4 regions of the Photobacterium sp. AWH4_225 genome follow, and region 3 is predicted to be linked to each of the others. Evidence: riboswitches for the same ligand, from Rfam matches in the RefSeq annotation. Region 3 holds a riboswitch; each other region holds the start of a gene.
The links. Region 3 has a riboswitch for lysine ahead of lysC (lysine-sensitive aspartokinase 3). Riboswitches for the same ligand answer to the same signal wherever they lie in the genome.
Positions count from the first base shown of each region.

Region 1: linked by a shared signal. The riboswitch ahead of ACXAD4_RS04975 (Na+/H+ antiporter NhaC family protein) and the one ahead of lysC (lysine-sensitive aspartokinase 3) in region 3 are both predicted to bind lysine.
Region 2: linked by a shared signal. The riboswitch ahead of ACXAD4_RS23920 (Na+/H+ antiporter NhaC family protein) and the one ahead of lysC (lysine-sensitive aspartokinase 3) in region 3 are both predicted to bind lysine.
Region 4: linked by a shared signal. The riboswitch ahead of ACXAD4_RS22370 (Na+/H+ antiporter NhaC family protein) and the one ahead of lysC (lysine-sensitive aspartokinase 3) in region 3 are both predicted to bind lysine.

Region 1 covers NZ_JBSWTF010000001.1:978,449-981,588, reverse strand. The annotation lists gene ACXAD4_RS04975 (Na+/H+ antiporter NhaC family protein) at 1-1,494, opposite strand, end outside; lysine riboswitch at 1,594-1,777, opposite strand; gene ACXAD4_RS04970 (H-NS family histone-like protein) at 2,148-2,546, shown strand; gene ACXAD4_RS04965 (lytic murein transglycosylase) at 2,824-3,140, opposite strand, start outside.
Region 2 covers NZ_JBSWTF010000004.1:1,492,489-1,495,628, forward strand. The annotation lists gene ACXAD4_RS23920 (Na+/H+ antiporter NhaC family protein) at 1-1,513, opposite strand, end outside; lysine riboswitch at 1,597-1,767, opposite strand; gene ACXAD4_RS23925 (BCCT family transporter) at 1,954-3,140, shown strand, end outside.
Region 3 covers NZ_JBSWTF010000001.1:270,887-274,026, forward strand. The annotation lists gene lysC (lysine-sensitive aspartokinase 3) at 123-1,505, opposite strand; lysine riboswitch at 1,614-1,801, opposite strand; gene ACXAD4_RS01425 (pyridoxal-phosphate-dependent aminotransferase family protein) at 2,057-3,140, shown strand, end outside.
Region 4 covers NZ_JBSWTF010000004.1:1,135,973-1,139,112, forward strand. The annotation lists gene ACXAD4_RS22365 (saccharopine dehydrogenase) at 1-446, opposite strand, end outside; gene ACXAD4_RS22370 (Na+/H+ antiporter NhaC family protein) at 492-1,985, opposite strand; lysine riboswitch at 2,109-2,286, opposite strand; gene cspE (transcription antiterminator/RNA stability regulator CspE) at 2,715-2,924, opposite strand.

The DNA of each region.
Region 1 (3,140 bases), 710 kb from region 3:
CGAGCCAGTGAAGCCCAGTACCAAGAAACCGATAGTTGAAACTACAGCCATAGATAGTGCATATGGAAGCTGTGTTGATACGTGGTCAATGTGGTGACAACGCGCACCTGTCGAAGATAGGATTGTGGTATCTGAGATAGGTGAACAATGGTCACCGAATACCGAACCGGCCAGAACAGCACCTAGCATAGGAAGCATCAACATAATGTCCGTTGCCGCCGCCAAATCACCCGCGATTGGTAGCATGATACCGAACGTACCCCATGAGGTACCAGTCGAGAAAGCCATCACGCCCGCTAGCAAGAACAGGATAGCCGGAAGAAGCATTGGGTTAATGCTGCCTTCAACCAAGGTCGATAGGTATTTACCTGTCGCCATGTCACTGATAACAGTACCGATACTCCACGCAAACAACAGGATCAAAATCGCACCGAACATCGACTTGGCACCAATCCACAAAGTAGATGATACATCAGCCATTGGGATGCGCTGGCGCATTACTGGAATAAGGGCAGCAGCAAAACCAACAAGACCACCGTATACCAGAGACATACCGACATCAGTATTTTCAAAGGCACCCAGGACGCTAAATGCCAAGCCATCGGCAGCCAATGCCTGGTAGCCAGTAAACAGCATGAAGAAGAAGGTCGCGACTATCAGAGTCACGATTGGCATCACAAGGTCAGCAACGCGGCCGTTCTTGCTCTCTTCAATTTCTAGCTCGTCATTGAGATCTTTTGCGCGGCTGTCGTCATCACCTTCATCGAAACCACGGCAATGGCTCGCTTCCAGCTCATGCTTTTTCATTGGGCCCACATCAATTTGGAACCAAGCCACCACGAATACCATCAGCAGTGCAAATACTGCATAAAAGTTCATTGGTGCCAGCTGCATGAAAGCGCCAAGCGGAGTGTACTCAGTTACGCCGTGCGACACCAAGATACCGCCGATAAGGGTAATAATGTATGCACCCCAGCTAGAGGCAGGCATCAATACACACATTGGCGCGGCAGTTGAATCGAGGATATATGCCAGCTTCGCGCGCGACACGTAGAAACGATCCGTCACTGGGCGAGAAATAGAGCCAACAGCCAAGCTATTAAAGTAATCATCAACGAAAATGAACACGCCCAAGAAAGCTGCCAGCAGTTTTGCCCCGCGCTTGCTCTTGATTTTTGTCTGTGCCCATTCAGCAAAAGCACGAGTACCGCCAGAAAGTGTCAGTAATGCTGTGGTCATACCCAGCAAAATAAGGAAGGCGACAATACTCATGTTCCAGCTGTTGATGGCACCGTCTTCAATAAACAGGCCAGTCACTGTGGTACCGATATAGGAGGCCGTGCCACCAATTGAAAAATCAGTCAGCAGGAATGCGCCCAGCAGGACACCGACACCCAATGAAACTAAAACACGACGTGTGAGGATAGCCAAGCCAAGTGCAACCAAAGGTGGCAACAACGACATGGCGGAGTGTGAAAAATCTACAATATTCATGATCTCGACTACAACCGATCCTGGTTGGAGATCTACTGTTTTACACGACATCGTGTCGTGTATAGAAGAGCATTAGGAAGAGAAGTTACCCTTTTCCGACTCCACAGTAGCGCTCCATAGTTAATGTAATTATATACTATGGCAGTGTTGTCCCTATTCGGTGACAACCCCAGCAAGCTGGCTTGATAACCCGAGCTTACTTCGGCATCGGCTCCTTTCGTAAATCCTCATCGGAATCACCCTCCGATTTACTACTAATAGACGATGCGCCTCTACCCTTAGTCTAGGTCTGGTCAATTCTACGGAATAGATATCCAAATGCAACAAGTTAAGATGAAAAAAATGACAAAAATAGTGAATAGTCTTGCTGAGCAGTACAAAAATCATTCACTTAATAGCAATTTATTATACCTTTCACATATGAAATTGATGGCAAATATTTATCAGTACGAGATGATTTTGGATAAGAGTATTTACTTATCCTGACCATTACATTTTATTACAAATGAGAAATGAACCTGATAAATTGCAAAAAATTAAATGAACCCTTCATTTTTTATTTGGCATCGCCGTATTAAAAGTATTATTATTGCAATTATTGAATTGTCACTGCTATTATTATTTTATAGTTTTGGACCTACAGGAAATAAAAAATGTCTGATGCAATGAAAGCGCTACTTAACCTTCGCAGCCTTCGCGCACTTTCTCGTGAATATTCTCTTGAGCAACTACAAGAAGCACTAGAAAAGCTTCAAACTGTCGTTTCTGAGCGTGAAGAAGCAGAAGCTGAAGAAATCGCTAAAGAAAAAGAACGTACAGAGAAACTAGCTCAATACCGTGAAATGCTACTAGCAGACGGCATTGACCCAGAAGAGCTTCTAGCAACTCTAAATAAAGCACCTAAAGCAAAACGTGCACAGCGTCCAGCTAAATACCGTTTCCTTGATGAAAATGGTGAAGAGAAAACGTGGACTGGCCAAGGCCGTACTCCAAGCGCACTTAAAAAAGCGCTTGATGAAGGTAAGTCTCTAGAAGATTTTGAAATCAAATAATTCAACTTCTTTAACGAACACCTAAAAAAACCCAGCAATTGCTGGGTTTTTTATTTTCTGAATCCAACCCAAGCAAAAACCCAAGCAATTGATTTTAAGGAAAAAAATAATTTAACCTTACTGAAAAGCTCCTCCCGTAGAGTATATTTCCTCTCCGCCTACTCTAAGTAGGTATAAACGGCGTGTGGGGTAAATCAACTTATGCCGTGTATGGTTATTTTCTAAAGAGCATAAAAAACCAGACCCTGAGGTCTGGCTTCTTTGTCATATTTTATCTTTAGCGAATCTGATCTGCCAAGTGGCTTACGGCCAAGGCGAAATAATGTGAACGGTTCCAGTTCAACAAGGATTGATAATTGCCGTAGATAAGGTAGGCACGGCCATGTTTATCATCAGGTTGAATAAGCCAAGCATTAATATCAACACTCGGTAGTGCCTGGCCATTGAAACGTCGAACGCCTAACTTCTGCCACTCTGCTAAAGAGCGAGCCTTGTTCTTTTCTACGCCCATCAACGACGCATCGATAGAAGCGGGCAAGGAAACTTGGCGACCCCATGTATATTGATCATCCCAGCCAGCCTTCTTTAAATAAT
Region 2 (3,140 bases), on a different contig from region 3:
ATAGGCCGCTCACAGCAACACCTGCCCAAGCTGAGTGGGTGTAGCCGATAGCGAGGTAACCCAGCAGCGCGCCGAAGGCCACTGAGCATGCGTAAGGAAGCTGGGTCATGACGTGATCCATGTGGTGGCAGCCTGCACCTGTCGCAGACAAGATACTGGTGCTTGAAATTGGCGAGCTGTGATCACCAAATACCGCACCGGCCAGTACCGCAGACAACATTGGAAGCAGCAGTGCGATGTCACTGGCCGCAGCAATATCACCGGCTAGCGGTAGCATGATGCCGAACGTACCCCAGCTGGTTCCTGTCGCAAATGCCATGGCACAAGACAGCAGGAAGACAACTGCCGGAAGCAGTTCAACCGGCAGGTTACCGTTAGACATTGAAGCTAGGTAGATACCGGTTTGCATGTCACGCACAACGGCGCCAATCGTCCAGGCAAAGAATAGGATAATAATAGCGGGCATCATGGCTGAAATGCCTTGTGGGGCGGCTTTCATCCAGCTGCCTGCATCTAGCTTCAAGCGAAGGGCAAGGCCGATAGAGACGACCAAGCTGCAGATCGCACCGTATACTAGCGATGAGCCTACATCGGTGTTCTCAAACGAGCCGATCACGCTGAAGGCTTCGCCGTTGGCAGCCAGTACATCCGCACCTGACTGCACCATGAAAAATACCGTTGCCATAGTTAGGGTCAGGATAGGCAGTACCATATCAATCATGCCGCCTTTGGCTGACTCTGGCACCTCGACATCCAGGCCGGCTGGTTTGCCTTTTGATTCATCCCATAGCTTGCCTTCAAGTGCCCACTTCTCATGTTTGCGCATCGGGCCGATATCAAGCTGGAACGCAATCACACACAGCACCATCACAAGGGTGAATACCGCGTATAGGTTCATTGGCATCATCTCGACAAACGCCGAGATTGGACTTTGATCGGTCACGCCATGTGCCACCATGATGCCGCCAACTAGGGCAATGATGTATGCACCCCATGAAGAGATTGGCATCAATACACAGACTGGTGCTGCTGTGGAGTCCAGCAGGTAAGCGAGTTTGGCTCGAGAGATATTGAAACGGTCAGTCACCGGGCGGCAGATAGCACCCACCGATAGGCTGTGGAAAAAGTCGTCGATAAAGAAGATGAAGACCATCAGGCCTGTCAGTGATTTGGCACTGCGACGGTCTTTACAGCGGACCGCTGCCCAGTCGGCGAACGCTTGGGTAGCCCCGGAAACACTCATCAGGCTGATCAGCGCGCCAAGCAGCAGCATGAAGATGATCATGTTGACGTTATCGCTGTTCATTGCGCCGTCGACCCATACAATTGCCAGCACTTTGCCGACCAGGTATTGCAGGGACTCAAGCGGTGAGTATTGGTTAAGCATCAATGCGCCGGCAAAGATACCTGCTCCGAGGGAGAGCAAAACCCGCCTGGTGGTGACCGCAAGGATAACAGCCAGCATGGCAGGGATAACGGACATTAGCGAGTCCGAAAAATCGACAAGGTTCATGATCTCATCACACCTATGTGTTTCAGGTGGAGATCTACCGAAAGGAAGTGTAACTAAGACGCAGAAAAAGAAGACTTGTTACCCCCTCAGGTAGCGCTCCATAGGTAAATACTATGGCAGTTCTGTGCCTATTCGACACAGACCCAGCGACTGAGTTGATGGCTGCAGTCACTTCGGCGCTGACTCCTTTCTCCGGCTTCAAAGGTATCACCCTCCACACGGTTACTTATAGGCAGCGCGCCTCTACTGATTTAGGGTTTATCACCGTCAATCCTACTGGATTTTGGTCATAAGTCTAACATTATATACGGCTGAATATTTATGTCAGCTAATAATAAGCTTTTTTCATGGTCTTGATTAGAATCTTGGTTTGAAGCGTTAGCCCTTTCCTCGGATTATCCGTTTTACCCATTGCTGGGTTTAAATTTTAAGGAGCTAACGTGTTTTCTCGCAAACACTTTGAATTGATTGATAAACCGACGTTCTTCGGGGCGTTGGGGATGTTGATCTCGGTTGTGGTGCCTTTGCTGCTGTTTCCGGCACAAGGGGCAGAATGGATTGCTGTCGCCAAAACGTTTATGACCGATAAGCTCGGTTTCCTCTATTTGGCGCTCGGTGTCGGTGCATTCTTCTTTATGATTTACATCGTTTTTTCCGATATCGGCCAAATTAAACTGGGCGATCCTGATGAGCAGCCCGAGTTTACGACGGCGTCATGGGCGGCCATGCTGTTCTGTGGTGGTATCGGTGCCAGTATTCTTTACTGGGGGACAATTGAGTGGGCGTATTACTACCAAGCGCCTCCTTTCCAGTTAGAACCTGGCAGTGAAGAAGCGGTCCGCTGGGCGGCAACTTATGGCTTATTCCACTGGGGGCCGATTGCATGGTCTATTTATTTGGTCCCTGCATTGCCGATTGCTTATTTCTTCTATGTGCGCAAGCAGCCTGTACTTAAGGTCTCGGCGGCATTGATGCCTGTGATAGGGGAAGCCCGCAGTTATGGTTGGCTGGGTAAAGTCATCGATGTGTTATTTATCTTCGGCTTGCTGGGCGGTGGTGCTACGACGCTGGGCTTGGCTGCGCCGTTGATCACCGAAGGTGCCAACTACCTATTTGGCGTACCGAAAGATACGGTTACCCAAGTTATCGTATTGATGATTTGTACCGCCATCTTCGCCTACTCGGCGTATGCCGGGATGGAGAAGGGCATTAAGTTCCTCAGTAACATCAACTTCTGGGGGGCTTTGGGTCTACTGGCTTTTATTCTGGTGACTGGGCCAACGATATTCATGCTGGAAACCGGCTTGGATTCACTGGGCCGTATGCTGTCGAACTTCTTTGTCATGGCAACATGGGCTGAGCCGTTCGGCGGCTATGGCTCGTTTGAAAATACCCACTTCCCGCAGGATTGGACTATTTTCTACTGGGCGTGGTGGCTGGTGTTCGCCCCGAGCATGGGCTTGTTCGTCGCGAGGATCTCCCGTGGCCGTACCATCAAGCAGATGGTGACCGGTTCGATATTCTTTGGGTCGATGGGCTGCTTCCTGTTCTTCATGATTTTGGGTAACTACGGTCTATCGCTTCAGCTTTCGGGAGCGTTGGATGTGGTTGGCATCTTGAACTCTGA
Region 3 (3,140 bases):
GCGTTTTTGAAACTTTCATTCTGTTGCCTGGCTTAAGATATCAAGCAACAGAACAACAATAAAAAAGGCGCTCATTGAGCGCCTTTTTCTTTTCTACTATTCAGAATCTTATCCGTTTAGCCTTACTCAAACAGGCCTTGGTGCAGAACCTTGATCACTTCGCGTGACTCTTCTGTTTTCACCAGGAAGCACAGGTTGTGAGTGCTGGCACCGAAGCAGATCATGCGTGGACTGTAGTCATCCAAACGACTAAATACCTGGGTTGCTGCGCCAGGGGCATCACCGAGTTCGTTACCGATTAGTGCGACTAAGCAAAGGTCTTGCTCGACCTCCACGCTACACAACTTGCTAAGTTGCTCCATTGCCGCAGCAGGCAGGCTTGGGGCACCACCACCGGTATCGGTTTGATCTAGGGTCAATGACACACTGACCTCTGAGGTAGTGATCAAATCAACCGAAATCTTATGCTCGGCCAGAATACGGAATACTTCTGATAGGAAACCGTAGGCGTGGAACATGTTCAGACTGGTCAAGGTAACCATAGTCTGGTTGCAGCGTAGCGCTAAAGCACGGAACTTCGGTGGTTCACTGACTTTCTGACGGATCCAAGTACCGCCTTGTTCAGGCGCTTTGGATGAGCCAATGAAGACAGGGATCTGCTGACGAACCGCTGGCAGTAAGGTCGATGGGTGCAGGATCTTGGCGCCGAAGTTGGCCATTTCAGAAGCTTCACTGAAGCTGATCTCACTGATTGGCTTGGCATTGGCGGTGATACGCGGGTCGGTAGTGTACATGCCTGGTACGTCAGTCCAGATCTCAAGGGTTCCGGCACTGATGGCCTCAGCAACGAGAGCGGCGCTGTAATCACTGCCACCACGGCCTAGGGTCGTGGTTTCACCGTTGTTATCTGAGCCAATAAAGCCTTGGGATACGACAATTGTACCGCTTTCCAGCAAAGGCTGGAGCTGGTCATCGGCGAGTTGGCGGATGGCGTCGATTTCCGGAATGGCTTTGCCGAATTGACTGTCGGTACGCATGACAGAGCGAATATCGAAACGTTGGGCAGTAGCCCCCATTTCGTTGAGAATTTGGGTAAATAAGTGCGTCGACAACAGTTCACCATGGGCAACCAGCTGATCAGTCAGCTTAGTCGATGGTGCTTCGGCGGCCTGCTCGGCTAGGCTTGCCACGTTATTGATAAGTTGTTCTATGTGGCCAGCGACAGCGTCTGGCTGAGCCAGGTTGTCGATAATGTTCTGGTGAATAGAGGTCAATTTATGTAGCCGTTGGGAGCGCTGCTCGTTATCGGCAATTCCGTTTGCAAGTTCAACTAACAGGTTGGTAACGCCGGAACAGGCACTGATCAAAACTACTTTAGCAGCAGGGTTGTCCTTGATGATCGTGGCACTTCGGCTCATGGCGGCATGATCGGCTACGCTAGTACCGCCAAATTTCGCTACGGTTATCGGTGGAGGAACAGTAAAGTTATTTTCGACAAAGCTCACAACGAGTCTCCCAGTAATAAAGAGTATAAACGCAATTAACAGGGGGCTCGGGATGGTAGTCCCGACAAAAGTCAGGAGAGCAAAAAGGTAAGATTGTAAACCGGTACAACAACCAGAAGCTCCCCACCTATTCATTACCATAGTGAATAGATGACAGCCAGAAGGATTCAACCTTCGTAGCCGATACGCCATGCCCCCTGTCATGTCGTATCTCGGCGTTACTCCCCCTCTCCAGACTGCCTCGGGGTGGGGCCCCGCAATCCTAGATACCTGGGTAACGCTCCTCTTCTGTCTGCCCCTGAGAAAAACCTTTCCTCAGGATGAACAAAAAACGATCTACATTGAACCGGATTTGCAGGTGTGTTGTCAATTACATAGAAATAAAATATGCATAAATTTTGCAAAAAATTGTCACAAATGTTGATGGAATCTATGTGCCAGAAGGTGGTCATGATTTGGTATAAGCATAATTAGCTCATTGCTGATATAGTCAATCAGTACCTTACAATAACGATTGACTGTCACGCTTACCGCCAGGGAGGAAAACAATAATGACGATTGGTAGCTTCTACCCACCACAGCGCACCCTTATGGGCCCGGGCCCTTCAGATATCTACCCACAGGTGCTTCAGGCCCTGAGCCGCCCGACCATTGGGCACTTGGATCCGCTATTCATCGGTATGATGGATGAGCTTAAACAGCTGCTGCAATACGCCTTCCAGACTCAAAATACCTTTACCATTGCGGTCTCTGCCCCGGGCAGTGCAGGTATGGAAGCCTGTTTCGTCAACTTGGTTGAACCCGGCGATAAGGTGATTGTCTGCCGCAATGGCGTATTTGGCGACCGGATGCGTGAAAATGTCGAGCGTTGCGGCGGCGTTGCCGTGATGGTCGATAACAACTGGGGGGAGCCAGTTGATCCCGATTTGGTCGCCCAGGCTCTGGACAGCAATCCGGACGCAAAAATCGTGGCCTTTGTCCATGCCGAAACTTCAACTGGTGCGCTCAGTGATGCCGAGGCGATTGCCAAACTGGCCCGTGAGCATGACTGCCTGACGATTGTGGATGCTGTGACCTCGCTAGGTGGCGTTCCTTTGTTGGTGGATGAGTGGCAGCTGGACGCGGTCTATTCCGGCAGCCAGAAATGCCTGTCGTGTGTACCGGGTCTATCGCCACTGACGTTCTCTGAAAAAGCAGTGGCTAAAATCCAAAGCCGCCAAGCACCGGTGCAGAGTTGGTTCCTCGATCAGAGCCTCGTGTTGGGATACTGGAGCGGTGAAGGCAAGCGCAGCTATCATCATACTGCGCCGGTCAACAGTCTTTATGCTCTGCATGAAGCCTTGGTTTTGCTGCATAACGAAGGGTTGGAAAATGCCTGGCAGCGCCACAAAGACGCCCACCTGGAACTTCGTGAAGGTCTGGAGCAGTTAGGCATTGAGTTTGTGGTGGATGAGGCTCATCGCTTGCCTCAGCTGAACGCAGTTTACATTCCTGACGGTATTGATGATGCCGAAGTCAGAAAAACCCTACTTGAGCGTTATAACTTGGAAATTGGTGCTGGCCTTGGTGCTCTGGCAGGTAAAGCCTGGCGTATCGGCTTGATGGGTTATGCTGCCCGCAGTGAAAACGTCGCAT
Region 4 (3,140 bases), on a different contig from region 3:
TAACCCGACAGGCCAATCGCTGCACCAACATAGCCCGCCCAGTATCCGAAGGCACAAACACGCTTGCCCATTTCGTCTTGCAGGAACTCTAGGTCAAGAATTTGGCCGCCACCGGCATTGAAGCGGGATAAGATCTGCACAGCTTCATCCTGCCCCTTGAACGCATGGGCAAAGTAAATGTGCTGGTGCTTGAGCGGGAAGTCATCTTCAGCCAGCTCTTTCAAACCCAAGATATAAGCGTGCTCTGGAGCTTCAGTCCAGCTATGGCCCGCCGCTAGCTCACAGCCCACATCGACATAAGCTTGGTCAGGGAAAATACGGGTATCGCTACGCTCGACAATCACCTGGGCGCCCGCATCAATCAGGGCTTTGGCTCCGGTAGGTGTCAATGCCGTGCGGTGCTCACCCACTTTTACTTCATCTCTTAGCCAAAATAGTGTGTTCATTTTCAATCCTTTTTTTAAACGGTAGCTCGAAATAGCAATCGCTATTTAAGCGGTAACTGGGGTGGCTGCGGCCTGACGGCGCACCATCAAAACAATCAGTGCAACTTGCAATACGGCGGCCAGTACGATGGTGTACGGGCTACGGGTGATTTCGGCAACCATGAAGCCGATGCTGGCGGTTACGCCTGTCAAAATAGCGTATGGGAACTGGGTGCGGACGTGGGAAACATGATCACATCCAGTCGACATCGAGCTAAGAATTGTCGTGTCGGAAATCGGTGATGAATGATCCCCCAGCATACCGCCACTTAGCGCTGCACCAATACAAATTAGTGGGTCGGCGCCCAGCGCACTGGCAACCGGCACTGCAATCGGGATCAGGATGGCGAAAGTGCCCCACGACGAACCTGTCGCTACCGAGATAAAGCTGCCGATAATGAAAATCAATGCAGGCAGCATAAACACCGGCAAGCGATCATTCATCACCTGGCTAATATAGTCCCCTGTACCCAGAGACTTACAGATATCACCCAAGGTCCATGCCAATAGCAAGATAACCAAAATTAGCATGATCCGCTGCATTCCCGACACAAAAGTGTTGAAGGCTGTCGAGGCGGTCATAGTTTTGGTGTAAGCGTAGTAGGCAATCGCCGTTATCGAGGCAATCAGATAGCTGGTGCCAAGCGATGCTCGGATCACCGGGCCATTGATGGTGCCATGCAGATGGTAGTTATAAGTGAACAGCGCGATCAGCGAGCCGAACAGTACCGCCAGGGGCAATACAATCAGCGAGATACGGCCTGATTTCACCTGCTGGTCATCCACAGGCAGTACGCTCTCCTCAGCCTGCTGGCGAGCTTGCCGCTCGGCTTCGGCCATTGGCCCCCAGTCTTTTTTCAGCACCGCGTAGACAGGCACACTGAACAGTGCCAGCAAGGCATAGAGCTGGTAAGGGATCACCTGCAGGAAAGTCGCAAAGCCATCAACGGGCTGGCCCATGTTATCGAATGCGTTCTCAATCAGGCCCTGCGAGTAGACACCCCAGCTGATAATCGGGATCAGCACGCAAATCGGCGACGAGGTCGAGTCAATGATAAAGGCCAGCTTCTCCTTGCTCAGCTTGAGCTTGTTGTAAATTGGCGAGAACATCGGGCCAAGAATAAGCGAGTTGCCCGAGTCGGTAAAAAACACCCCGATCCCGGTTGCCCAGGTGGCGAGCTGGGCTTTCAATGGTGATGACACATAGCGGGTCGCCATGGTCGAAAACGCTGCCATACCACCGCTTTGCTCGACCAGGTAGATAAAGCCGGAAATAATGGTAATAACAATAATGATCTGTGCGTTGCTGCCCGATGCAAGCTGTGTGAACGGCCCATCAGACAAGAACATCAACGCAGTATCGACAGGATGACCCTTGGTTAAGATCAGCATGCCGCTGATCACTGCAACGCCCAGAGCCAAAACAACATGCCGAGTGGTAAAGGCGAGTATCAGCGCCAGCACCGCGGGTACGATGGACAATAATCCGTAATCAGCCATTCGTAGACTTCTCCTAAAAAACAACATCAAGGTATTTGAGTATTTAGAGGAGGGGCGTAAGGAGCACGCGAGCGACAAAGGCTGTACGAAATCGGTAGGCGAACTTACCTGTTCGAAAACAAAAATTGCTGTAGCTCTCCATCCGGGCAGGGCCCGAGATGACAGTGCTGCTCCTATTAAGAACAACCCCAGCAGCTTGGCTGACGACCAAAACCACTTCGGCATTGACTCCTTTCGTTTAGCTTCATCGGCTGTCGACCTTCACTAAACTACTCTTAGGTAATGCGCCTCTACGTTGCAGGCAGTGAATAACCACCCGCTTTGTATTGAATAAAACATAAAAACGCATAATCCAAATCAACTTGACGCCACATTGTGATCAATATCACATTATATATTTTATTAAACACTCAATTAACAAAACATTGCACTACTGGCTACCATGCTTGCAGCAACAACAACCACAAAGGCTATTTTTTGCTGTTAATGGTGGATTTCATATCAGTATTTATCTGGAGTAGTCTTAGCTTTGTCGGGGTTGACCGGAGAGGGCCTGAGAAAGACACAAGGTACCGGTGCTAAAATGGAGGCTCAACCTGCATATTTACCCAGCGGTACCTAAATAAAAAAGTGGTTAAAGGTATGTTGAGGGAGGAGTTGGGGTTCAGATATTGCAGATACAAAAAATGCCGGCCTAGGCCAGCATTTTCTTCTCTAAAGTTCGGAAACTTATAGAGTAACTACGTTCGCAGCTTGAGGACCTTTCTGGCCTTGCTCGATGTCGAAAGAAACTTTCTGACCTTCAGAAAGAGTCTTGAAACCTTCAGAAGCGATAGCGCGGAAGTGTACGAATACGTCAGCACCGCCGTTCTCTTGAGTGATGAAACCGAAACCTTTTTCTTCGTTAAACCACTTAACGATACCAGTAGACTTAGACATGTGATGTCCCTTATGTAAATTCATTTAAACCGCAAGCCAATAGCTACGGTCAGTTAAAATTGAATTATTAATGTGACGATAAATATAAGGGAAACAGTTAGATACAGTACGAAAACGTAATGATATCAGATGGTTTAACTTGTACTTGATGTTGCATTAAATAACTCTTCTCAAATTGAGCCTGCGTATCATAACAACAGAGTGAAAAATATGCAG